Regions from separate parts of the Paenibacillus sp. FW507-14B1B genome, predicted to be linked through region 2. Evidence: a T-box and tRNA genes for the amino acid it is inferred to sense, from the RefSeq annotation. Region 2 holds a T-box; the other holds one or more tRNA genes.
The links. A T-box is a leader RNA that pairs with one kind of tRNA and senses whether it is charged. The one in region 2 lies ahead of AC3WJJ_RS21450 (arginine--tRNA ligase), so its partner is inferred to be a tRNA-Arg.
Positions count from the first base shown of each region.

Region 1: it has a tRNA-Arg gene. The T-box ahead of AC3WJJ_RS21450 (arginine--tRNA ligase) is inferred to sense a tRNA for this amino acid. The anticodon was not compared.

Region 1 is NZ_JBYSWS010000003.1:595,759-618,938, reverse strand. Features, by position in the region: gene AC3WJJ_RS18445 (ROK family glucokinase) at 1-648, shown strand, start outside; gene rapZ (RNase adapter RapZ) at 740-1,645, shown strand; gene AC3WJJ_RS18435 (gluconeogenesis factor YvcK family protein) at 1,658-2,644, shown strand; gene whiA (DNA-binding protein WhiA) at 2,650-3,579, shown strand; gene AC3WJJ_RS18425 (HPr family phosphocarrier protein) at 3,684-3,953, shown strand; gene AC3WJJ_RS18420 (ABC transporter ATP-binding protein) at 4,231-5,937, shown strand; gene AC3WJJ_RS18415 (response regulator transcription factor) at 5,971-6,651, shown strand; gene AC3WJJ_RS18410 (sensor histidine kinase) at 6,651-7,727, shown strand; partial or broken gene AC3WJJ_RS18405 (ATP-binding cassette domain-containing protein) at 7,827-8,117, opposite strand; gene AC3WJJ_RS18400 (hypothetical protein) at 8,114-8,926, opposite strand; gene AC3WJJ_RS18395 (SIMPL domain-containing protein) at 9,348-10,109, shown strand; gene AC3WJJ_RS18390 (ABC transporter ATP-binding protein) at 10,587-11,552, shown strand; gene AC3WJJ_RS18385 (ABC transporter permease) at 11,549-12,400, shown strand; gene AC3WJJ_RS18380 (ABC transporter permease) at 12,397-13,203, shown strand; gene AC3WJJ_RS18375 (ABC transporter substrate-binding protein) at 13,272-14,324, shown strand; gene AC3WJJ_RS18370 (PdaC/SigV domain-containing protein) at 14,821-15,903, shown strand; gene AC3WJJ_RS18365 (hypothetical protein) at 16,007-16,489, opposite strand; gene clpP (ATP-dependent Clp endopeptidase proteolytic subunit ClpP) at 16,587-17,183, opposite strand; tRNA gene AC3WJJ_RS18355 (tRNA-Arg) at 17,352-17,426, opposite strand; gene AC3WJJ_RS18350 (sugar-binding transcriptional regulator) at 17,772-18,803, shown strand; gene gap (type I glyceraldehyde-3-phosphate dehydrogenase) at 18,920-19,924, shown strand; gene AC3WJJ_RS18340 (phosphoglycerate kinase) at 20,146-21,327, shown strand; gene tpiA (triose-phosphate isomerase) at 21,444-22,196, shown strand; gene gpmI (2,3-bisphosphoglycerate-independent phosphoglycerate mutase) at 22,198-23,180, shown strand, end outside.
Region 2 is NZ_JBYSWS010000005.1:50,980-55,590, reverse strand. Features, by position in the region: gene AC3WJJ_RS21455 (hypothetical protein) at 1-438, shown strand, start outside; gene AC3WJJ_RS21450 (arginine--tRNA ligase) at 504-2,369, opposite strand; T-box leader at 2,410-2,629, opposite strand; gene AC3WJJ_RS21445 (class I SAM-dependent methyltransferase) at 2,677-3,441, opposite strand; gene AC3WJJ_RS21440 (EamA family transporter) at 3,600-4,028, opposite strand; gene AC3WJJ_RS21435 (hypothetical protein) at 4,375-4,611, opposite strand, start outside.

The sequences.
Region 1 (23,180 bases), on a different contig from region 2:
GAGGAACGACTTGGCAAGCCAGTCAAAATAGATAACGATGCGAACGTAGCAGCTTTGGGTGAGGCTTGGAGCGGTGCAGGACGCGGTGTTGATAATTGTGTCTGCTATACACTTGGTACAGGTGTTGGTGGCGGCATTATCGTGAACGGAAAGATATATCAAGGTTCTAATGGTATGGCTGGAGAACTCGGACATATCACGGTTGTACCTGATTTAGAAGCTATTCAGTGTGGCTGTGGCAAAATGGGATGTCTTGAGACCGTTTCTTCGGCAACAGGCATTATTCGTATGGCCAAAGACGCTGTTGAGCGTGGCGATCGTACTTCCTTGGCTCTTGTTGACAACATCGCGGCAAAAGAAGTGTTCGATGCAGCAAAAGCAGGGGATGAAGTGGCTCTACGTATTATCAAACGTGCAGCATATTACCTTGGTAAATCGATGGCATCTGTTGCGGCAGTTCTCAATCCAGAAGCTTTCATTGTTGGAGGCGGTGTCTCCAAAGCTGGCGAAATTCTATTTAACGAAGTTCGCGCTGTGTTTAATCAACTGACCCCAGAGCCTTTGCAGCGTGGAGTGAGAATCGTACCTGCAGAACTTGGCAATGATGCTGGAGTTGTAGGTGCAGCAGGTCTACATCTGCGTTCATAATATTATAATTAGTATTCGCCGCTCTTTTCATAAGGGTGGCGAAAAGATCAACCGAATGGCTATGACTTAAACTATAAGGGAGGGGAAGCTGATGCTGGAAGCAGCGGATCGCAGCACCACAACATCAATGGCCACCCTAATCATCATTACCGGCATGTCGGGAGCCGGGAAGACCTTAGCTGTACAAAGTCTGGAGGATCTCGGCTTTTTCTGTGTCGACAATCTGCCCCCTGTACTCATTCCCAAATTCGCGGAACTGATTGAACAATCTAAGGGTAAGATTGGTAAGGTTGCATTGGTCATCGACTTGCGTGGCCGTGAATTCTTCACTGCACTATCGGAATCACTTAATTATATGAAGGATCATTTCACAATTCATAGTGAAATTCTATTCCTGGATGCGACCGATTCCGTACTCGTTCAGCGCTATAAAGAGAGTCGGCGTCGTCATCCACTCGCACCTGAAGGCATGCCACTTGATGGGATTCGTCTGGAGCGCAAAATGCTGGATGAACTCAAAAATTCGGCAACTCAGGTTATTGATACAAGCAATATGAAGCCTGCTAGGCTCAAGGAAAAAATCATTTCTCGATTCACTCATTTGGAGACCAATACATTGTCAGTGAATATTACGTCTTTCGGATTTAAGTATGGCATTCCGATTGATGCTGACCTGGTATTTGATGTCCGCTTTTTGCCTAATCCTCACTATGTTGAGAATCTGCGTCCCAACACAGGACAGAACAGCGATGTGTATGAGTACGTAATGAAATGGCCTGAGACGCAGTCGTTTCTAACCAAACTGCTGGATATGCTTCATTTTCTTATTCCGCAATATCGGAAAGAAGGGAAAAGCCAAGTCATCATTGCAATCGGCTGCACCGGAGGCAAACACCGTTCCGTTGCCATTGCAGAATATCTCGGTAAGATGCTTGGTGTGAGTGAGACAGAATCGGTAACGGTCAGCCACCGTGATTCTGATCGGGATCGGCATTAATAGAGGGAAGTGATGAACGTGGCTGAGCAAGCTAGGAAGCGCCCTCGCATTGTTGTGATGGGTGGAGGAACAGGGCTGTCTGTCATGCTGCGTGGCCTGAAGGAGAAGCCCCTAGATATTACGGCAATTGTAACTGTTGCAGACGACGGGGGCAGTTCAGGGATTTTAAGAAGTGAACTGCAAATGCCTCCACCGGGAGATATTCGAAATGTACTAACAGCGCTCGCAGATGTCGAGCCGCTGTTATCTGATATATTGAAGTACCGCTTCAGCACCGGCTCAGGACTGGCGGGGCATAGCCTCGGCAATTTAATCCTGGCTGCCATGACGGATATGCACGGTGATTTTGTCACGGCGGTTAAGGAAATGAGCCGGGTTTTTGTTGTTCGCGGACAGGTGCTACCTGCCGCAGGTGAGGCGGTTATTTTACATGCTGAAATGGAAGACGGCAGCATTGTGACAGGCGAATCTAAAATTCCGGAGGCCGGGCGACGCATCAAACGGATATTCCTTGAACCTAAGAATGTGGAACCATTGCCGGAAGCACTCGAGGCCATTCAGCAAGCCGATGCCATATTGATTGGCCCAGGTAGTCTGTATACAAGTATATTGCCCAATTTGTTAGTTCCTAAGCTTGCAGAGGCCATTGTGGCCTCGGATGCAATCAAAATGTTTGTGTGTAACGTTATGACACAACCAGGTGAAACCGATAATTACACGGTTAGCGATCATTTGCAGGCGGTATACGACCATATTGGTCTTCATTTGTTTGATTATGTCATTGTGAATGATGGTGAAATTCCGTCACAGGTTCAGGATAAGTACGCTGAAAAAGGTTCAAAACCTGTACTCCTTGATCGGGATGAAGTAGAGAGCCGCGGATACAAGCTGATTGCAGATAAGCTAGTGCTATTCCGTACGTACTTGCGGCATGATGCCGATAAGTTAAGCAATCATATTTTCCAATTGGTGCAAGATTGGATTTTACGAAAGAGGTGAGACCCTTGTCCTTTGCGGCACAAACTAAAAAAGAATTAACCATGGTTGAAGGCCAGAGCTGTTGCGAGAAAGCTGAGCTATCCGCGCTTATCCGAATGAATGGATCGGTTCAGGTTTCGAGTAAAAAAATAGTGCTGGATATTTCGACGGAAAATGCCGCGATCGCAAGGCGCATTTATTCCTTAATCAAGAAGCATTTCCAGGCACATACTGAACTTTTGGTGCGTAAAAAAATGCGTTTGAAGAAGAATAACGTATATATCGTTCGCATTCCCGCCCGCGTTCAAGAGATATTAAAGGAGCTGCGGATTGTATCCGAAGGTTTCTTGTTTCAGTCCCGGATTGATGAGGAAATTGTACGTAAGAACTGTTGTAAAAGAGCTTATCTGCGCGGAGCTTTCATGGCAGGGGGATCGGTCAATAATCCGGAGGGATCATCGTACCATCTGGAGATTGCCTCCATGTATGAGGAGCATTGCCAAGCCTTGGTGGAACTTGCAAATGAATTTCATCTGAACGCGCGCTGTATTGAGCGGAAGAAGGGATTTATTTTCTACATCAAGGAAGGGGAGAAGATCATTGAGTTCCTCAATCTGATCGGTGCGCACCAAGCGCTGTTCAAGTTCGAGGATGTTCGCATCATGCGGGATATGCGTAACTCCGTTAACCGTATTGTTAACTGTGAAACCGCCAACTTGAATAAGACGATTGGCGCTGCTGTACGGCAGATTGAGAACATCAAGCTACTCCAGCGCGAAGTCGGTCTTGAAAGTCTACCCGATAAACTTCGTGAGGTTGCCGAGATTCGTCTTGCCCATCCGGACATGAATTTGAAGGAAGTTGGCGAAATGTTGAAGGGAACGGTTAGCAAATCAGGGGTCAATCACCGTCTTCGCAAAATTGATGAGCTTGCTGAAAAGGTCAGAAATAGGTAAGTTTTTTTTAATCTAGTGTCCTGTATGTTAAAATGGTATAATATTATAAAATAGCATCGATTTTAAAGTTTTTTTGAGATTCGATAATAGGGGGTAAACTTTACATGACAAAGCACCCAGTAGTCGTTCGGTTAAAAACCGGTTTGCATGCGAGACCGGCCGCGCTTTTTGTTCAAGAAGCGAATAAATACTCATCTGAAATTTTCGTGGAAAAAGATGATAAAAAAGTTAACGCAAAAAGTATCATGGGAATTATGAGCCTTGCCATTAGTTCAGGTACCGAAGTTCACATTAGCGCTGAAGGTGCTGATGCAGAGCAAGCGGTTACTTCTTTAGTGAACCTGGTAAGCAAAGAAGAATTAGAGAACCAATAATCGCATCCAAAAAAAGTCTTGTCGTGTGCAAGGCTTTTTTTAGTTTATACATACAAAGGCAGAGGTGGATATGATCCGCCTTTTTTGTATTTGTCAGAAGATAGACAGTCGTTGTTTAACTTCAGTTTAAAATATTGCGTTATTCTTTCCTTGGATAGCAACAGGAGAAGGGAAGAGCAAACATATGAGCATACATGATCAAACTATAGAAAATAGGGAGCTTGTGCGGAATGAGAACACGAATGCGAAACCAGGATTTCAGGCATTCTTCCGCCTAATGAAAGAGACAAAGCCACCTAAGTTTTTGCTTGTTATAGCTATACTGCTGAGTGTTGTTTCAACACTTGTCGGATTGGTGATTCCGATGTTTACGAAAAGCTTGGTGGATGGCTTCTCTCTAACCGATATGAAATCATCGCATATTATTGGGCTAGGGGTTGCGTTTATTCTACAGACGATTGCTTCTGGTTTCTCAATTTTTTTACTGAGTTATACCGGGCAGAAGATGGTCGCGGCACTACGCGAACGATTGTGGAAGAAGCTGCTGGTACTGCCGATCCGATATTTCGACCATAACCGTTCAGGCGAATCCGTTAGCCGGATGACGAATGATACAGGTGTCATTAAAAGTTTAATTTCAGACCATTTGGCTGGATTTTTCAGTGGGATCATCTCAATTATCGGCTCCATTGGCGTACTTCTGTATTTAAACTGGAAGATGACATTGACGATGTTTATTGTCATTCCAATCGCAGCGCTGATCCTTGTGCCTCTTGGTAAGAAGATGTACAAAATATCGCTTGGTATGCAGGACGAGACAGCTTCATTCACAGCGAATATCAGTCAAGTGCTGTCAGAGATCCGCTTGGTTAAGGCCTCTAATGCTGAAGATAAAGAATATGCAAGTGGAAGTAGAGGCATTACCAACTTGCTGAGTTTCGGTATCAAGGAGGGAGTTGTCTCGGCGTGGATCGCACCACTAATGTCCTTTGTTCTGATGATGCTACTTGTTGTCGTTATAGGCTATGGTGGATTACAAGTATCTACAGGTGCGCTGACAGCAGGTGAACTAGTGGCGTTTATTTTGTATTTGATTCAAATTGTGATGCCTATGACGCAGTTGACTACATTTTTTACCCAGCTTCAGAAGGCTAAAGGAGCCACAGAGCGAATACTAGAAACACTGGATGCAGACGAGGAGTCACTCACAAGTGGGGTGGATGTGATGAATGCAAATCAACAAATATCGATTGAGAACCTGACGTTTGGATATAAGGCGGATGAGCCCGTATTAAAGGATGTTAGCTTTCAGATGGAGCCTGGAACGGTGACAGCTGTTGTGGGACCAAGTGGAGGCGGGAAAACAACGTTGTTCTCGATGCTTGAACGTTTCTATCTGCCAACGGAAGGGAAGATCAGAATGGGGCAGGCCCCGATCAATACATTTTCCTTGCGTTCCTGGCGGGGCTTGATCGGTTACGTTTCTCAAGAAAGTCCGATGATTGCGGGTACGATTCGGGAGAACCTATGTTATGGGATAGACCGGGAAGTAAGTGATACTGAGGTTCGAAGAGCTGCGGAGATGGCATATGCGGACGGATTTATAGATGATCTGCCGAATGGTTTTGATACCGATGTTGGTGAACGAGGAGTGAAGCTTTCCGGTGGACAGCGGCAGCGGATTGCGATTGCAAGGGCACTTTTACGAGATCCTAAGATACTAATGCTCGATGAAGCAACATCCAGTCTAGATAGCCGATCGGAAATTGAAGTGCAGAAGGCACTGAGTAATCTGATGGCTGGACGGACAACGATTGTAATTGCACACCGACTATCTACTGTGGTGGGAGCAGATCAGATCATATTTATAGAAAAGGGAACGGTAACCGGTCGTGGAACACATGAGGAGCTATTACAACGGCATGATATGTATAGAGAGTTTGCAGTTCAGCAGTTGCAGATGAATGATGGAATCAAGGCGTAGTTGTACTGTTATGTTGGCGAAAGGGGGATACTTGTGGCGAAAATATTAGTGGTGGATGACGATCCGTACATTCGGGAACTTGTGAAGGTGTTTCTTGAGGAGGCGGGCATGGAAGAAGTGTTCGAAGCCTCTGATGGAGTAGAAGCCCTATCTGTTATGGAGCAGACCGCGGTTGATTTGGTCGTTATGGACATTATGATGCCGAATATGGATGGGTGGGAATTATGCCGGGAAATACGTAAGAATGAAGGCATACCGGTTCTGATGTTAACCGCCATAGGGGAGACAAAACAAATCCTGAAGGGATTTGAGCTGGGGACAGACGATTACCTTGTGAAGCCTTTTGAGCCTGCAGAGCTTGTTGTGCGTGTGAAAGCATTGCTCAAGCGATATCAAGTAGCGGCTTCTCAGACAGTGACAATCGGAAAGCTGCAGATGAACCGTCGAACGTATGAAGTCAAGACAGCTGATGAGATATTAACGATACCTTTGAAAGAGTTTGAACTGCTTTTTAAGCTGGCTAGTTATCCGGGAAGTACACTTACGCGTGATCGATTAATCGAGGATATTTGGGGATATGACTTTGAGGGGAACGAGCGAACGCTCGATGTTCACGTGAACAGATTGCGAGAGCGATTTCCTGAGGAGAAGTATCGGTTCAAGATTCGAACAGTGCGTGGGCTTGGCTATCGTCTAGAGGTGGGTGGCAGCTAATGCGAAAAGCACTTCGTATCACCTGGATGATCATACGTGAGACGTTAGTGACTTTAGCCGGCTTCGCGCTACTAGCTGCATCATGGACAGGAAGCACGTATATAACGAAGGCCATCTATCTCAAGACAGGAGCTCCCTCTTCGAATTATATTGCAGGGCTCATTGATCTTTTTCTGAGTGTTATTATTTTCTTCATTACTATATTTCTTGTGGGCCTCTTGTTCCGGCACAAACAGATTGCAACGATGAACGTAATTACAGATGCGATGCGCCGTATATCCAAAGGAGATTTCTCTGTGAAGGTGGAGGACCAGAAAGGGCGTAGCGAATTCCAGACGATTGTGAAAAGCATTAATGATATGGCTGGTGAGCTTGGGCGGATGGAAACCATGCGTCAGGATTTCATCTCGAATGTATCACATGAAATTCAGTCCCCACTGACGTCAATTCGTGGATTCGCAAGGGCTCTTCGTAATCCGAAGCTGACAGAGGAGCGGAGAAATTACTATCTGGAGATCATTGAAGGAGAAAGTCGACGATTATCACAGCTTAGCGACAATCTATTGAAGCTGTCTTCCCTGGAAGGAGATAAACAGGTATTTGAGGTAGCGCGCTATCGGCTCGATGAGCAGCTTCGGTCGATTGTTTTGGCGAATGAACCTCAGTGGCTCGCAAAACAAATTCAGATTGAGCTGGATCTGGCAGAGGTGGAGATCGAGGCCGCGGAGGATTTGATGAATCAGGTGTGGATCAATTTGCTACATAACAGCATCAAATTCACACCCGAAGACGGTATGATTACGATAACGTTGAAAGCGAATGATCAAGGAGCTGAGGTGTCCATCGCAGATACAGGTGTTGGGATGTCGGAGACGGACCAGATGCGTATATTCGAACGTTTTTATAAGGTAGATAAATCACGGAACCGAGCCGCGGGGGGGAGTGGTCTGGGGTTATCCATTGTGAAGCGAATTGTCGATATTCATCAAGGGGAGATTGCTGTCCAGTCGGAGCTTGGGAAGGGCTCAACATTTACGGTGAAGGTGCCATGTGCGCGTTCTCAGAAACAAGAGTAAGATTGCAGGACTGAGGTTTATTAATACATTCACACAAAAGGCTCACATGGGAATGGACACCCATGTGAGCCTTTTTACGCAAAATACGCTTCAATACGCCTATAAAACCTTCTCTAAGAAGCTGATGGTACGCTCGTTCTTCGGATTTCCGAACAACTCTTCTGGAGGTCCTTCTTCTACGATGTACCCACCATCCATAAAGATAACCCGGTCGGCCACCTCACGGGCAAAGCCCATCTCATGGGTAACGATCATCATCGTCATACCTTCACTCGCTAGCTTCTTGATCACGCCAAGTACCTCGCCCACCATTTCGGGGTCAAGTGCCGACGTTGGCTCGTCAAAAAGCATGATATCCGGATTCATCGCTAGTGCACGGGTGAACTCTACCCCCAAGGACCGACTCCTTCAATTGTTAATGCCCAATCAAAATTTATAACCTTTGAAGTTGATTGGTTTAGGAATCTAGCTTGTATTTTTAGTCCCATACTAGTGTTTAGTCCCTCATCAAGAACCTCTACCCAACCTGAAGGAGCTGTTGCAAGATAGGTCTTGCCGAAGCTAAGGTCACCTCCTAATGGTGAGCAGTTAGATTTCTGGTTCTGAGCATAATTATTAATTCCAGGTCCAGTTTGAACCATGGTGCAATAATTTGTAAGATAAGGGATTATGTTACTGTTAGGTGAACTACCCTTGTCGAAGCGCCAATACGCTTTATCCATTCCCATCCAGACGAAATTGTTTTTTTCGATTTGGTGGTAATATAACGAAATAGTTAATTTAATTGATTTATCGGAAGTCTGACTGGAACCTGAGTAAGAATAGGGGTCAGATGCAACAACCAAATCGGTTTTGTATTGTTGGATAACATCACCTGTTTCTATATTCTGTAAGTCACGATAAATATGCGTTTCGTTTTTAAGAATTTCAGTATTTGTGCTATCGAAATCATTAGAAATAGATCCAGATTTATCATGCTGTTGAGTTTCGGATAGAAGAGTCTTCCCTTCTACTAGCATGTCCACTTTTGTGCTGGCATCAGTAGTATCATATTCTTTGATAACTTGGTATCCTGGCGGAACCGTTGAATCAAGTGGAACTGTTAAGTCAGGAACAGGTGCAGCTGACACTAGGCTTACGGAGCTGAAAGTCAAAAAACCAATTAACGTAGTACTGATAAATTTTTTAGTTTTTGCCATTCTAAAACCTCCATTTTTTGTAAGTTGCATTACTCGATACTATTAAACCAAAATTGAGGAATTTAATCACTTTTTCATATATCTATGTACTTGTATCGTTGCGAAATCTTTAAATCAAGCGGAATCGATACCAATAATTAATGAAGTTTATTCATAAGAAAATACTGAAATATTAAGAGATTTGAAAAGCTTAAATGTCCTAATAGCTAAACGGCTATTTTTATTTGATCTACCCGAATCGCTTCTTCACCAAATGAGTGCTTGTTACCTTTAAATATGGAGCTCTCTTTGAGTTAAGCTTGAAATTAAGGTGAAATATTATCTTAAACTTCAACTAATGCGCAACATTTACCAATTTATGCGCGTTAGAAAGGTAAGGCAAGCATGACAGCGATGCCAATTCGAAGGAGGTCGAGATCAAATGAAAGTTTGGGCTAAACGTTTGGGGTCGGTTATGATCGCAGGGGCGCTTCTTACAGGCGGTTCCGTATGGACAGGTGCTCTGGGAACAGGTGAGGTGTATGCAGCTGAGGCTGCGCAGCAGAACCTTATTAAAGTACTGGGTAAGGGTGAAATCTCCGTAAAGCCGGATATTGTATATCTGTCGATCGGTGTAGAATCCTATGCAGAGACAGCAAAGTCCGCTCAGAAACACAATGCTACAAAGATGGCACAAATTAATACCCTGCTCAAAAAAACATGGAAAATTGATGACAAGGATATCAAAACTGAGCAGTTCTATGTTCAGCCAAATTATAGTTACAGCGATAAAGAAGGACGCAAAGTACAAAATTACACTGCTGCGCATTCTCTTGAAGTAACACTTCGTGATCTAAGCAAGGTTGGTGAATTGCTTGATGCTGTCGCAGAAGCTGGGGCGAATAATATCGGCAATGCAAGATTCTCTATTGAGAACCGGGATGCATTTGAGACTCAAGTAATTGAAAAAGCAATGGCAAATGCGGACTTGAAAGCACTAGCTATTGCGAAGGCTTCCAAACGTCAGCTTGGTGCTGTTGTAAGCGTTATTCAAGATGAAGCTGCGAACCGTGAGTTGTACAGCTATGGTAATATGGATATGGCAAAAGCAGAAAGTGCTTCGATGGCTGATGCAAGCACCTCTGTAAAACCTGGCGAAATCAAACTCATCACGCAGCTGTATGTTCAGTATGAAATGAAATAGGCTAATTTTATTAGCCCATTAAATACAAGAACCGCCCATTTTCGCAGTATATGCGAGATGAGGCGGTTTTATTTTTGGAAAGATAGGAAATTATATTAATCTTAGGTATGTGTCCTCATATGGAGGACATACATCGCACTATTTACACTTTTAACCCTGCATGGTGAAGAATACCAAAAAGCGTGACGGGATAAGGTTCGAACCTGTCGAATAACTCAGAAAAGTGTTGTGTATAGGGTCAAAACAAGGTATAGTGAATATGCAAAAAACTGTACTTGTAAAGACGTTAAGCCATACCAATGGATATGGCTTTTTTCTCTTAGCGCATCTGATGATAATTGTGTGACTGTACAACATGATGTCGCAAGAATAAACACCGCGAAAACGCGGTTGCCCTTTAAGGAATACGTCGGAAGACGTTTTTCTTACTTTATAGGATAGACTACTAATATTAACCGTAAGGGGATGATGGTGCACATGATTGAACTTGTCCAAATAGAAAAACAGTTTCAGGGACAAGCGGTCGTGCATCCGCTGTCGCTCTCCATTAAGGAAGGAGAATTCCTGACTTTGCTGGGCCCCAGCGGTTGCGGCAAGACGACAATCCTCCGAATGATTGCAGGATTCGAACAGCCAACGGAAGGGGAAGTATGGCTCGCTGGTCAGAACGTGACTGATGTGCCGGCGAACAAGCGAGATTTGAATCTCGTGTTCCAACATTATGCCCTTTTCCCGCACATGACCGTAGAAGACAATATTGCCTTCGGATTGAAAATGAAAAAAATGCCGCGTTCTCAGATCAAGGAACGTGTAGCGGAAGCTGTGGCTATGACCCAGCTTACTCAACTTGTGGATCGTTATCCGCACCAGCTTTCGGGTGGACAGCAACAGCGTGTGGCTATTGCCCGTGCGATTGCGAATAAACCGAAAGTGCTTTTGCTGGATGAGCCGCTTGGTGCACTCGATCTTCAGCTCCGCAAAAACCTGCAGTCTGAATTGAAGCATCTACAGCGTTCGCTTGGCATTACATTTGTATATGTCACGCATGATCAGGAGGAAGCGATGATGCTATCAGACCGGATCGTTATTATGAATAACGGGAAGGTAGAGCAGATTGGTACTCCACGTGAGATTTACGCTAGACCACAAACCCTGTTCGCTGCAACCTTTGTTGGAGAGAACAATATATTCTCTTCGCGCGAAGGGCTTTTTGCTGTGCGTCCTGAGAAAATTACTCCGCTTCGCGGACCAGGTGGCAAGAAGACTGGCGTGATTGAGGATGTCCAGTACTTAGGCAACGTGCATAAATTGATGGTACAGCTCGAAGACGAACCGATGAGAGTAACCATTGCGCTTGACTTTACAGATGACGAGCCTTGGGAAGTCGGTGAAAGAATCGGCCTGAACTGGGATGCGAGAGATGAGGTGGGAATCGGGTCATGAGAAAATCTAAATTCCTCCTGACTCCTGTCCTGCTGTGGCTCTCCCTGTTCCTTATTGTACCGATGCTTATTGTAGTAGCCATATCTTTTATGCAACGTGATGTGCATGGAGATATCGTATTTTCCTTCAGCCTGGAAGGATACAAGACGTTCTTCGATCCGTTATATCTCGGCATTTACTGGGATACGCTTGTTCTATCCGTGTTAACCACGGTCATTTGTCTATTCGTCAGCTATCCGCTGGCCTATTATATAGCCAACGCCTCCCCGCGTATCCAGACATGGGGGCTGATCTTAATCACCGTGCCGTTTTGGATCAATTTCTTGATTCGTACGTATGCTTGGGTGCTTCTACTCCGAACACAAGGGGTTGTAAATACCGTTCTTATGAATCTGGGATGGATTGATGAACCTATGCAGATGCTGTATACGAAGGGTGCTGTCCTGCTTGGGATGGTATACAACTTCATTCCGTTCATGGTGCTTCCCATTTATGTGGCACTGGAACAGATGGACAAGCGTCTTCTTGATGCAGCAAGCGATTTAGGTGCTTCGAAGTGGAGGGCATTCCGACATGTTACCTTACCTCAGAGCAAATCCGGTATTATGACGGGTTCCATCTTGGTATACGTATCTACAACAGGCATGTTCGTTGTTACAGATATTCTAGGCGGTGCAAAATCGGCTATGATTAGTAACATTATTCAAGCACAGTTCCTGGGTGCGCGTAACTGGCCGTTTGGAGCTGCCTTGTCGGTTATTTTTGTTATTACCTCGCTGGTGTTAGTGATGTTATTCAACAGGGCCATGCAAGCCCGTCACCAACGATTGAAGGAGGGGAGAGCGTGAAGAAACGAAGTCACCCCTTACTTGGGATTCACTCATTCTTGATGATGGCTTTCATCTATGTACCGATTCTTATGATCGTGATCTATTCCTTTAATGATACACGGTTGAGTGGTAACTGGGAGGGCTTTACGTTCGACTGGTATGTTTCGCTGTTCAGTAATAGAAACGTTATGGAAGCTCTCATGAACAGTTTGACCGTTGCCGTGATCTCAACGATTGTATCCACTATTCTCGGGACATTAGCGGCTTTATCACTTCGTAACCTCGGGAGAAAGAGTCGGAGTGGCATGACAGGGCTGATGTACTTACCAGTCATTATCCCAGACATTATCATGGGTCTGTCACTGCTTGTTCTATTCACGCAGATGGATATGCCTCTAGGTAAGACAACGATTATTATCGCTCATATTACATTCAGCTTATCTTATGTGTATGTAGTGGTAACGGCGCGGCTTGCTAATATGGGTAAGCAACTAGAAGAAGCAGCGCTGGATCTAGGAGCTTCCCGGTGGCAGACCTTCCGTCATGTAACATTGCCGCAGATCTCCCCAGGTATTATCTCTGGCGCACTGATTGCATTCACACTGTCGCTTGATGATTTCATGGTTAGCTTCTTTGTAGCTGGCCCGAGCTCAACAACGCTTCCGATTTATATCTATGCCCAGGTGAAGCGAGGGATTTCCCCGGAAATTAACGCATTATGTACATTGCTCATTTTGGTGAGCGTAACGCTGATCCTACTTGCTCAATATGTACTTAACCGGGGCAATGGTCAGAAGAAACACAAGACACTGCCGATCTAAGCGGACGAACCGTTTTTCGGATAAATTTGTTTAAAAAAATGTAAGGCGGAAAGAGAGGAGATAGTGAATTGAAAAAATCGAGATGGACCCGTCTGCTGCTGGCAGGCGTGATCGCTACAATGTCGTTAACAGCCTTGGTAGCTTGTGGCTCCGAAAAGGAAACTCTGCACATTTATAGTTGGGCGGATAACTTTGACCCAGCGGTGCTGAAGGATTTTGAGAAAGAGTTCGATGTCAAGGTGACATACGACAATTACGCGAATAATGAGGACTTGCTGGCGAAGATTAAAGTAGGCGGTAGCGGCTATGATCTAATTCAGCCTTCCGATTATATGGTAAAGACCATGATCAATATGGATTTGCTGGAGCCGCTTGATAAGAACAACATCCCGAACATCGATAATATTGCGGATACGTTTAAGAATCCGGATTTTGATCCGGGCAATAAATACTCTGTAATTTATACATCCGGTGTAACGGGAATCGCATATAACAAGAAGTATGTTAAAGAAGAGATTAAGAGTTGGAATGATCTTTGGAATCCAGCTTATAAAGGCAAAGTGCTGCTCCTTGATGACAATCGTGAAATGATCGGTATGGCACTCAAGAAGGAAGGTAAATCTAACAGCACAACGAATGAAGCGGAGATTAAGACGGCTGTGGATGAGCTGAGAACTTTACTCCCGAACGTACTGGCCTTTGATACAGACAACATTAAGCAGAAGATGATTCAAGAAGAAGGCTGGATCGCAACCGTATGGTCTGGTGATGCTTCTTTTATCGCTAAGGAAAATCCGGATGTAGCTTATGTTGTACCAGAAGAAGGGGCAACCATCTTCTCTGATAACTATGCGATTCCAAAAGGCGCGAAGAACAAAGAACTGGCAGAGAAGTTTATCAACTATATGCTAGATCCAAAAGTGAGTGCTAAAAACTATGAATTCATCGGTTACAGCAATCCGAACAGTAAAGCGATGGAGTTCCATAATGAGGAATATCGTGCAGATAAAATGATCAACCTGACAGAAGATGAACTGAAGCGCACAGAGTGGCTGGGCGATGTCGGTGAGAATCTGCAAATTTACGACCGTTTCTGGACGGAACTGAAGAGCGGAAGATAAGAACCGGCACACTAAAGGCTGGCTATTGAAATAGTTAAGAATGGTTATTAAGGACCCGTAGGGGAACGCTTTGAGACAAAGTGTTCCTTCGTGCGGGTCTTTTTTTATAACGAGTCGTTTATTGAACCTCATTAGCAGTGGGACATTTCGGGCCGGGGCATATTCCCGGACACAGAATCCGCTATTTTCGTGATTTGGGCCGAATGTGCTACTTAAATGGACGGTAGATCCGCTATTTAATCATATTCGTTGATTTTACAGCTCTTTTTGGCTCAATAGTGGAACCTGTGTCCGATAGATTACGAAAAAAACTTTTGAGTGAAATAAGGGATTTGGTGTCCAATAATACGCGGTATGACGGTCTTTATTGTTTCTAATTAACAGGAATCAAAATTGTCACCACGATTGTTACCTCTCTAACTAACGTGTTCCCTATAATGGAAATGGGTAATATAGTAAATGACCTTACTTTTATATGGAAGGTGGAGCATAATATATGAATTATAAAATGAAATATGGTGCAGCGGTTATTGCAACAGGCGTATTTTTGGGAGGATTAAGTTTAAGTGGACAAGCAGTAGATGCAAGCAATTCTAAGACCACAGCTAGTTCGGTAGCAGCTTCTTCAAAGAAAGTGAATTCTGATATATCGCTTAAGTGGAATGGTAAAGCATTATCGCAGAAAGGAATGCTTGATCATGGTGCCCTTTATGTGCCAGCAACGGTAATTCGAGATGTACTCGGTCTTCCTTTGAAATATGACGCCAAGAACAAGGTTTACACGCTAGGTGATGGCTACAACAAATTAAGCGCGAATGTATATGATGCGAATGAAATCTATCTCACGGTGAATGGATATTTTGCAGGAGAACCAGGCGCTAAGATTGTAAACGGCCGATTGTACATCCCTTACAAAGTGCTGAATGAATACATGGGTATTCAAGGACAATGGAGTCCGTCTGCGAAACTGCTAAATATGACAGCGAAGAAACAAAATCCAATCACCATTAAGACAGAGACAGTGAAGAAGAAAATTCTAAATACAACAGCGGTTGTAAATTATCCGGTCATTAGTGGCTTAGAGAATGAAGAGGCCCAGACGAAAATCAACAATGTACTAAAAACAAATATGGAAAATGTGTTCGATGGAGCTGAAGGAGACATAGGCACCTTACCTCCATCAGGAAGTAATTATCCGTATGAGTTCCAGGGAGATTTCGTGGTGCATTATAATGCTAACGGTTTACTCAGCATCACGACATATAATTATTCCTATACAGGCGGGGCGCACGGCATGACGTTCCGCAATAGCTATACGTTCTCGCTCAAGGATGGAAAGCAGATGAAGCTTGGTGATTTCATCAACATGCAGGGTAAGAACAAGCAGAAGTTAAATAACCTTGTCCTTAACAAAATGAAACAAGATGGCGGATACCTTGGCGGTTTTAAAGGGGTCCCTGCAGATGCTCAGTTCTATCTGAAGGATAATGCAGCTGTTCTGTATTTCTCGTTATATGAATACACAGCATACGCTTATGGTTTCCCGCAGTTTGAGCTGAATTTGAAGGAATGGAAATAGCAATATTCGAGATTGTGAAAAATAAGGGGCAGAAGCCAAGAAATTGGCCTCTGCCCTTGCTTTATTTTGGTCTATCTTTGACTTCGCTCGATTGAAGGTCTCATTACTTCTCCTGAACAATGGGTGTATTCTTGCTGCGGAAACGGCCGAGTGAATAACCGAGTAATCCTGCTACGAGAGCAATCATGGTGCACAGGAGTACAAGGGTTAGGTCCGATGGAATATTTAGAAATAATCGGAGTCCGTAAAGGGGGAAGAAATAAATAAAGGCAACGGGAAGAAGTATGATGAATGATTTTGTCAAATAACCTAATGCAAAAACTAAAATACCTGCTATCCAGTACAGGGAAAACCAGCGAACAAAATAAGATTGGTCTTTTAACCCGAGCAACAGGCCAAGCAGAAATAGTAGTATGACAGCAAAGACAGATGCAACTGTGTGTTGTATATCAGGTGTATTTCCTTTAAACGCAGGAAGTATGTTGATTATGGAAAATGGGATTGAACAGAGGGGAAGTAGTAAAATCAAGGATAATCGGTTACCCACTATAGTCATCTCTCCGATCGCAATATTAATTAATCCCAATTATATCCACAAAAGACATAGGGTGTCTAATTATTTCATGCCAAAAAGGCTAACATCCGTATATTAACGGATATTAGCCTCTTGTTGTTGCAAAATGTTAGATGCCTTGCGGCGGCGTGCTCTCAAGAACTTGGTCGATCAGACCGTATTCCTTCGCTTCAGCAGCAGTCATGAAATAGTCACGATCCGTATCCTTCTCAATACGCTCAAGCGGTTGACCTGTGCGCTCTGCGAGAATATGGTTCAGCTTATCGCGCATCTTCAGGATGCGACGGGCGCGGATTTCGATATCCGTTGCTTGCCCTTGAGCTCCACCAAGTGGTTGGTGAATCATAACTTCACTGTTAGGAAGCGCAAAACGTTTACCCTTAGCGCCTGCATTCAGCAGGAATGCTCCCATGGAAGCAGCCATGCCGACACAGATGGTAGACACGTCAGGTTTGATAAACTGCATTGTATCGAATATGGCCATACCAGCGGTGATTGATCCGCCAGGGCTATTGATGTAAAGGTGAATGTCCTTCTCTGGGTCCTCAGCTGCCAAGAACAGCATTTGTGCAATGATGGCATTGGCAACTACGTCATTCACGTCGGAGCCGAGGAAGATGATGCGATCTTTCAGCAATCTGGAATAGATGTCGTACGCGCGCTCACCGCGGTTGCTTTGTTCAACGACCATAGGTATGAAACTCATATAAAAAACCTCCTCTTAAATGCATTCCTCATTAAAATACTGTTACCGTATTACCCACATAATAAACAATTTCAACCATAAAGTCAAAGAAAGTCAAACTATTGGGTAAAAAAAAGAGCCGTTATGGGCACTTGTGGGTAAACAATATATAGAAGTTATGAAAATAAATGGCGCGCCCGCGAGGAATCGAACCTCGATCTCAGGCTCCGGAGGCCTACGTCATATCCATTGGACCACGGGCGCAAAATAGCAACGAAGATGATTATACCGCATCTTTTTCGAAAAGACAAGAACAGTGCCAAAGATTCTAATAAGCATGGCTGATGAGAGCGAGACAGAATCCATCTGTATATGAAGAAATTCACACCTTTTGGGAGATACTGTATATGACTTTGACAGTTGTGTATCCACTTTAAGGACAACCTCTTCCCGATGTATAAGAATGCTTAGGGTTGAGAAATATACATTCGGAACACTTGCAACCTCCATAAATATTGGTTAGAATAAGGGTGGGACTTAAAACGCTTGACTGGGACATTTTGCGACCATCGGTAGAAGGTCCAAGACGAAGTTGCAGGAGTGGAATGCATGCGTAACTTATTAGAATTACAAGAGCAGCTTCTGCCCGATCTCATGGACATTCTCAAGCGAAGATATACGATCCTTCATCAGATCATGTTATCTGGAATGGTGGGGCGCAGGACGCTCGCGGCATCACTGTCAATGACCGAACGTGTGCTGAGGGCCGAAACAGACCTACTGAAAGCACAAGGGCTCATCGAGATTGAGACGCTTGGGATGAGGATTAGCAGTAGCGGACAGAACTTACTTGACCAGCTTGAGCCTGTCATGAATGATTTGTTCGGATTAGCTGATCTGGAGGAGAAGATCCGCGAGGCTTACGGGCTGCGTAAAGTAGTAGTTGTCCCCGGTGATAGTGAGTCTTCAGCTGATGTGAAACGCGAACTTGGCAGGGCAGGTGCAAGAACATTACTTAACTATGTCAATAGCGGAGACATCATTGCTGTAACAGGTGGATCAACGCTCGCTGAAGTAGCTGAGCAGATGGCACCGCCGTCAGCTGGTCCTTTAACAGGTTCGTGGTTTGTACCTGCAAGGGGCGGTTTGGGCGAGAGTATGGAGATTCAAGCCAACACAATCGCATCTAAGATGGCGAAGAAGGTAGGAGCCGAATATCGGCTACTGCATGTACCAGATCTGTTGAGCGACGATGCCTATCAGTCACTGGTTCAGGATCACCATATCCGGGACATTGTGAATGTGATACGTCGATCATGTGTTATTGTTCACGGTATAGGAGATGCTATGGAGATGGCTCACCGCAGGAAGCTTGATGAACCTTCAATTAAGGATCTGAAAGCGGAAGGTGCGATTGCCGAATCCTTTGGCTACTATTTCAGTGAAGATGGAACAGTCGTTCACCGTATGCTTACCCTTGGGCTAAGACTTGAGGATATTATGCGGACAGAGACGATTATTGGTATCGCTGGTGGACGAAGTAAGGCTAAAGCGATACATGCCGTGCTGAAGTTCGGACACGAGGACATTCTCGTTATGGATGAGGCCGCGGCTCTGGAAATAGCGAAGAGCCTGGACTAAGCGACAGGCATAAAGAACAATGACGAAGAGCATTCGTACTAACTTTGTTGTCATGATGGGCCTCACGGTCCGTCTTGAATAAATAAAAAACTTTCACTATATGGAGGGAAATACTCATGGTTAAAGTAGGTATTAACGGATTTGGACGTATTGGACGTAACGTGTTCCGCGCAGCGCTGGACAACAAGGATGTTGAAATTGTTGCAATCAACGATTTGACAGACGTAAAAACGCTGGCACACCTTTTGAAATATGACACAACACATGGCAAATTCAACGCAACTGTAGAAGCTAAAGAAGGCGCGCTTGTTGTAAATGGCAGAGAAGTTAAAGTATTTGCAGAGCGTAACCCTGAGAACCTTCCTTGGAGCTCCGTAGGCGCTGAAATCGTTGTGGAATCCACTGGTATCTTCACAGCTAAAGAAAAAGCTGAAGCTCACTTGAAAGGCGGCGCGAAGAAAGTTATCATCTCCGCACCAGCTACTAACGAAGATATCACAATCGTTATGGGTGTTAACGAAGATAAGTATGACGCAGCTAGCCATACAGTAATCTCCAACGCTTCTTGCACAACGAACTGCTTGGCACCATTTGCTAAAGTATTGAACGACAAATTTGGTATCGTTAAAGGTATGATGAACACTATTCACTCCTACACTAACGACCAAAACGTTCTTGACCTGCCGCACAAAGACCTTCGTCGTGCTCGCGCAGCAGCTCAAAACATCATCCCAACTACAACTGGTGCAGCGAAAGCAGTATCCCTTGTATTGCCTGAATTGAAAGGCAAATTGAACGGTATGTCCATGCGTGTTCCTACACCTAACGTTTCCGTTACAGACTTGGTTGTTGAGCTTGAGAAGAACGTTACAGTTGAAGAAGTTAACGCAGCTTTGAAAGAAGCAGCTGAAGGCGCATTGAAAGGTATCATGAACTACTCTGATGAGCCTTTGGTATCGAGCGACTACAATGGTGACCCAGCTTCTTCCACAATTGACGCATTGTCAACTATGGTAATTGGCGACAACATGGTGAAAGTCGTTTCTTGGTATGACAACGAGTGGGGCTATTCCAACCGTGTTGTTGACCTCGCTGCATACATCGCAAGCAAAGGTCTGTAATTGATCTGATACACAAATCGAAGAGGGGTTCCTTGTGGCGCTCCTCTTTGATTTTGTCTTATGGAAACGTATCAGCTTCTTAATAAGGAAGAGTCGTTTCTACTTGTTTATATATTTTCATGCCAGAGTACTGGGAAGAATAGATAGAACCGGACTCTAAAACAAAAGAGAGAGCAGCTGCGCTGTCGGCGAGGAAATAGTTTCTTAGGAGGAACGTGGAGATGAACAAGAAAAGTGTACGTGATGTAGAAGTAAGCGGCAAACGGGTGTTTGTCCGCGTCGATTTCAATGTACCCCTTGAGGATGGAAAGATTACTGATGATACTCGGATCCGTGAAACTCTGCCGACCATTAAGTATTTGGTAGAGAAGGGCGCTAAAGTCATTTTGGCAAGCCATATGGGTCGTCCGAAAGGTCAAGTGGTTGAATCCATGCGCTTGACGCCTGCAAGCGAACGCTTGTCTGAGCTTCTTGGCAAACCTGTCGTGAAGGCAGATGAAGCAATTGGGGATGCAGTAAAAGCTCAAATTGCAAACATGAAGGACGGAGACGTTCTCGTGCTTGAAAACGTTCGTTTTTATCCGGGTGAAGAGAAGAATGATCCAGAGCTTGCGAAGCAATTCGCTGAGCTTGCCGACCTGTTCGTGAATGATGCTTTTGGTGCTGCACACCGTGCACATGCATCGACTGAAGGAATCGCGCATCATCTTCCAGCTGTATCGGGTCTTCTGATGGAGAAAGAATTGTCTGTACTTGGCAAAGCTCTTTTGAACCCGGATCGTCCATTCACAGCTATTATCGGTGGATCGAAGGTTAAAGACAAAATCGATGTGATTAATAACCTGCTTACGCTCGCTGACAACGTCATTATCGGCGGTGGACTTGCTTACACGTTCTTCAAAGCCCAAGGTCACGAGATCGGTCAATCCCTGTGTGATGATTCCAAACTGGACACTGCACTTGGCTTTATCGAGAAAGCAAAAGAACTTGGTAAGAACTTCTACCTTCCGGTAGACATTGTGGTTTCGGATGATTTCAGTGCGGACGCTAACACGAAAATCGTTGATATCGACAGTATTCCTGCAGATTGGGAAGGCGTAGACATCGGACCGAAGACGCGTGCGAAGTATGCAGAAGTGATCAAAAACTCCAAGTTGGTTGTATGGAATGGACCGATGGGTGTATTTGAAATTGAACCTTTCTCTAACGGTACTCGTGAAGTAGCACAAGCTTGTGCAGATACGGAAGCTTACACGATTATTGGCGGCGGTGATTCCGCAGCAGCAGCAGAGAAGTTCCACTTGGCAGATAAAATGAACCACATCTCTACAGGTGGCGGTGCATCTCTTGAGTTCATGGAAGGTAAAGAGCTTCCTGGTGTTGTGGCACTGAACGATAAGTAGTAAAATTTCACGTAGAAGCGCTGTTGTCCTAGGATAACAGTTGGTTCTACTTGTATAGCGTAAGTTATCGCAAAGAATCGAACCCCAAGATGGGGGTGAGCAAAGGAGTGAACTGTGTGAGAACACCTATCATAGCTGGCAACTGGAAAATGTTCAAAACTGTTCCGGAAGCTAAAGCATTCTTCGAAGAAGTAAAAGGAAAAGCGGAAGTCGAGGGCGTTGAAGCCGTGATCTGCGCGCCGTTTACGAACCTTCCAGCACTTGTTGAAGCTGCTAAAGGTACTAGCATCAAGATTGGTGCGCAAAACTTGCATTTTGAAGAAAATGGCGCATTCACTGGCGAAATCAGCGGCGTTATGCTGCAAGATTTGGGCGTGGATTATGTCATTATCGGACACTCTGAGCGTCGTCAATATTTTGGCGAAACGGATGAGATTGTGAACAAAAAGGTTCATGCTGCATTCCGTCATAGCCTTCTTCCAATCGTGTGTGTTGGTGAGAAGCTTGAAGAGCGTGAAGCTGGACAAACTAAAGATGTATGTAAAGTACAAACAGAAGCTGCTTTTGCAGGAATTCCTGCGGATCAAGCGGTTCATGTTGTCATTGCTTACGAGCCGATCTGGGCAATTGGAACAGGTAAATCTTCTACAGCACAGGACGCTAACGAAGTAATCTCTTACATCCGTGACCTTGTGAAAGGAATGTATGGTGAAGACGTCGCTGCTCAAGTACGTATTCAATACGGCGGTAGTGTGAAGCCTGAGAATGTAGCAGAGTACATGGGACAAAGCGATATCGACGGTGCGCTCGTTGGCGGTGCTAGCTTGCAGCCGGCTTCTTATATCCAACTCGTTGAGGGGGCGAAGTAAGATGTCAGCACCCAAACCGGTAGCATTAATCATCATGGATGGATTCGGTCTGCGTAACACGTCTGAAGGCAACGCGGTCTCTCAGGCGAACAAGCCGAACTATGATCGTTATTTGAAGCAGTATCCGAATACGACATTGACAGCTTGTGGTGAAGCAGTAGGTCTTCCAGAAGGACAGATGGGTAACTCCGAAGTGGGCCATCTGAATATCGGAGCCGGCCGGATCGTTTATCAGGACCTGACTCGGATTTCGAAATCGATTCGCGAAGGTGAATTCTATGAGAATGAAACCTTGGTTGAAGCGATTCGGGCCGCTAAGAAAAACAACAAGAAGCTCCACCTGTACGGTCTTGTGTCCGACGGTGGTGTCCACAGTCATATTGAGCATATGTTCGCTATGCTGGATCTGGCGAAGAAGGAAGATATGCATGAAGTGTACATCCATGGTTTCATGGATGGCCGCGATGTGGCTCCTGACAGTGGTAAGCAGTTTGTTAAAGATCTGCTTGCTAAAATTGAGGAAGTCGGTGTCGGCAAAATTGCTACGATTTCGGGACGCTACTATGCGATGGACCGCGACAAACGCTGGGATCGTGTAGAGAAAGCTTACCGTGCGATGGTATATGGCGAAGGCCCGAAATACACAGATCCGCTGAAAGCGATCAATGAATCTTATGAGAAATCGGTTTACGATGAATTCGTAGAGCCAACTGTTATTGTAGATGATCAGGGCAATCCGGTGAGTCTGGTAGAAAGCGGAGATTCCGTTATCTTCCTGAACTATCGTCCGGACCGTGCGATTCAGCTGTCCCAGGTATTTACGAACAAAGATTTCCGTGGATTTGAGCGTGGACCTAAGTTCCCACAAGGCTTGCATTTTGTCTGCTTAACCTTGTTCAGCGAAACTGTGGAAGGCTTTGTAGCATACAAGCCGAAAAACCTCGACAATACGCTTGGTGAAGTTCTTGTGCAGAACAACAAGAA
Region 2 (4,611 bases):
ACGAAGATTTCGCAACGTACAGCTATTTTATTGGAACATGCACGCAACTGCGGCCTCCAAGGTGAAGAACTTTTGAATGCGATCCGTTCAGGTAAGATTGAGTCATTCGAATTGGCCCAGAACGGCCATTTCGATTATGCCGAGCTGTTTAGTTATGCAGAGGAGCATGGTGAAGAATTAGAGAAGGCCGCCGCTACAGGGTATCGAATTACATTTAATACGAAGAATGGTTTGAAAATATGGCTTGAAGAAACATTCCAATTAAGCTCAGAATCCGATTTTTCGGTAGGCGAAGGGATTATTGAGAATCTCCATCTGCAGGAAGAACAGGTAGCGAAGCTAAAACAGAGTCTAGCAGTTAACTGGACCATTGCGGAAATCACGCCGAATGCACACGGCTATAACTTGAAACTGACTTTGCGCGGACTGCAGCACTAATATAGAAGAAAGATAAACAATCCCCCGTTTCTCATGTACAAGAAAGCGGGGGATTGTTATTTCTATTACATTCTGCTCGGGGTTGGCAAACCAAGAACCTCTAGAGCTTCACCTAGCGTATCTTTATAGATCGATGTCAGCCATACGCGTAAATGGAGTACATCTCCTTCGGACTTAAGGATTGGGCATGCGGCATAGAAGTTATTAAAGAGCGAAGCCAGTTCATATGCATAATTACATAGTGAGCTTGGTGTGAGCTCTTTGCTCGCAGCATACAGTGAATCGTGCCAAGTGCTAATATGTCTAAGTAGAGCGTGCTCTGCTTTTTCAAGATTTGGGAATTGTTCTGGGACTAGAGGCATCACACCTTTGTCTTGAGCCTTGTTTAGGACGCTGAGGGCACGAGCATAAGAGTAAAGTAGATAGACACCTGTATTACCGGATATTTCTGTAGCTTGCTTCAGATCAAATACGACCTCTGTTTGTAAAGCGAAACGCAGCAGATAGTAACGGATGGAGGCGATGGCGATTTCTCGACTGGACAGACCATTCTTGTCGGAACGCGAATCTTCGATGACATCTTCCATCCGTTGGATCAGTTCTGTAACCTTGATGCCAATTCCTTGACGACCGGACATAGCATAAGAAGATTTTCCATCAGAGGTATCGATTCCAAGCTCAGATGCAGCTGAAGGACTTAACGACACAACTCCATAGCTGACATGACGAAGTTTTTCTGCTTCCTTGGTGAATCCAAGTCCCTCTAACGCTTGCTTGACCATCATTTGGGGGTATTGCTGTCTATAATCAATGACGTTGATGACGGTATCGGCTTGACCGAATGATTGGTGCTCACCGTGAGATACAGTTGTCCATACATCCTCAGTGAACTTTTTATATACAAAATCATTTTGTAGCAGACCGTATTTCCACAAATGATATGCAATATCTTTTGCTGTATAGGTCAAAATGCCATTTGAACGAACAAGCACTTTATCGATGCTGTGCTCAGCCTCATGGTCGTCACTTGGCTCGTTCGTCGACTGTTTCAGAACCCAGCAACCAGCGAGCTTTCCCTCAGTTTCTTGATGGAATAATGATGTTTGCTTAAGTAACTCGAAAGCCGTATCCCAGAACCCTTCTCTAACGATACTGCTTTCCCAGACCAGTAGGTCATATTCGATTCCGAATTGCTTCATCTCTTCGATGTGTTCTCTGACGATTCGCTCTGCTACAAGTAGCCCAATCCATGAAAGGTTTTGGTTTCCTTCCTCTAGTGCATGGAGTACTTCGGTTCTTTGTTTAACGAGTTCCGGATCATTTTGATAAGCCTTATTGATGGCTGCGTAAATATCCCAGCAGTAATCTCCGAAACGAAGATGATCTTTTGATAATGTTATGTTTTGAATGCCCACAACCGTATCTGCCAGTTGATTGCCTAGATCATCAATGTAATTGTGAACTTCTACCTTGTATCCGATTTTTCTCATGAGACGAACGAGGGTATCTCCGATGCAAGAATTTCTTAAGTGCCCAATATGGGCAGACTTGTTAGGGTTGATCGAAGTATGTTCAATTACAACCTTGTTCTTAGACAAAGGTGGCAGTTCAAACTTCATATGTGCCCAGCTGGGCCAGTGGATGTGAAAGTTAATGAAGCCTGGCGGCACAACTTCAATACGGTGAATCAACATACTGAAAGCTTCATCTCGCTCAAGTTCAGTCTTGATTTGCTCTGCGATTTGTATGGGTGCCTTACGTAAGGGTTTAGCAAGTTGCATAGCAATGTTCGTTGAGTAATCTCCATGCTCCATATTTACGGGTTGTTCGATTTTCACTTGAAATGTATCAGGTAGCTTGACTTCCTCCATGCATGAGACGACCTGTTGGACAGATTTTTCGATCCCTGTAATAATGAACTGACTTAACATTTTACATACCCCCTTAGAAAATAAAAAAAGCCCCCATCTCATAAGAGACGAGGACTATTGCTCGCGGTACCACTCTCGTTGTTAAACCGGCAGGTCTAACCACTTGATTACAATAACGGTGTAAACCGGGACTTCCTACTGATTATTTCAGAAGACCGTTCTCATGGGTCCGCTTCGTGAACGCACCTGTACCGGCTCCCACCAACCCGGCTCGCTTAGACTTAGATGTCGATCATTACTCTCCCAATCATTGAACTCGTATTTTGCTTTTCCACATTATAACTAATATTTTTAGAAAAGCAAGCCATCATTTATATGCAACAACGCGAAGTCTTTTATAATCTGCCCAAAAGGCATCGTCTTTCCATAGTGATTGTTCCGTAAGTTGACTTATTTTTTCAAAAGCTTCGTGTTGATCCTCTGGTGTGAGTTCAGTGAAAAAACACTGTCCAAAATGGTGCAGCCATTCTTTGATCCCATTCTTTCCTCCGTGAAGTCTTGTTGGGCGGTCAAAGTGATGGGCTAATGTTACTCGAAATCCGATCTTCTCCAGTAAAAAAGTGTATTCTCCAATGCTTGGAAAGTACCAGGGGTTACTAGCTTTTGGGTCGATGTTGTAATCAGAGGAGAGGACTTCTTCGATCGCAACCACAATCGCTGCAATATTCCCTTTTCCCCCGAATTCAGCTACAAAACGTCCCTCTGGTTTTAGAGCTTGGTACACTGAGGCTAATGTATTTTCTGCATTTGTCATCCAGTGCAGCGTAGCATTAGAGAACACCGCATCTACGGGTGTGTCTAAGTTAAAATTTTCTCCGTTCCCTGTAATGAAATGGAGCGAAGGATATTTTTCTTGGGCTTTACTGATCATTTCCTGGGAGTAGTCCATACCTACAACGAAAGCTCCTGCATCCGAGATCTCTTTAGCAAGGTCGCCGGTGCCGCATCCGAGATCCAAAATCTGTTCTCCTGAACGAGGGGCTAGAAGTTCGATTAACCCTTTTCCATAGGCTGATACAAAAGAAATCTGATTGTCATAATCCTCTGGTTTCCACACTTGGGCTGAACTCATAAGACCACTCCTTAACGATTGGTTCCTTTATTGTGCATGAACTTACTTATAATTTGAAATATATAAATACTATGATGGTTATAGGTTTTATCTATTGGAAATTGATAATAACCAAGACCGTCGCAAAACAGTCTTGGTTGATGGAACGAACTCTGAACTTATTTTACAGCTACTAACAGAGCCCCGATAGCAATTAGGGCAACACCTGCAACATTGATCCACGATATTTTCTCACCAAGAAATACAAAGGCCAGTATAACAGCAATCACCACACTGAGCTTATCGATGGGGCCTACTTGCGACACCTTGCCATATTTTAATGCCAAAAAATAAAAGAGCCATGACAGAGCGCCCGCAACACCGCTTAGCACGATAAAGCTGAGCGCTTTTTTCTGTAACAAAATCTCACCAAGCTGTGAAAATTTCCCCTGCACCGCAACGACTCCGAGCAAAAATAAAGCCATAATAACGGAACGGATCGCAGTGGCAGCGTTCGCGTCAATGTTCTGCAGCCCGATTTTACCGAAGATTGCTACAAGCGCAGCGGTAACCGCGGAGAGTAGAGCATATGTAAGCCATAATGGCATGTTAAGTACCTCCTTATATAAGTAAACTACTCTTTAGGTAGTATAGGGTAATATAAGGAATCTTAAAATAAACGATAATTTGCGACTAAAAATATCCGTCTGGGTACTAACATAGTTGTGTGCTTAGATAAGTTGTCATTGCAATTGGATTTTTAGAAATAGAAGGGTGTGCGGACAGAACAACCGTTATATGTGGAAATAGCTCTAAAATACGTGCTACGCGGACTGAGATTCCGTTATTTATTCCAAACACACTAATTTCACGAATTTTGTTGGTATTAACGGATTGTCTGTCCGCTTACATTCACAAAGTGAGAATATAACTAAGATAGTGGATCGTCTGTCCTCAAAGAGACTGCGAAGAAACTGCTAACGAAGGATATGCTCCGACGAACCCCCGATTGGTGTTCTCACCCTCTGGAATACGCAAAAAAGCCGCCATAAAAAAGGCGGCTTTTCTTAGGATGTCCCAGACCGGGGTACGGCCTCTTCGGGCCGACTGCGAAGCGAATGCTAACGAAGGATATGCTCCGACGAACCCCCGATTGGTGTTCTCACCCTCTGGAATACGCAAAAAAGCCGC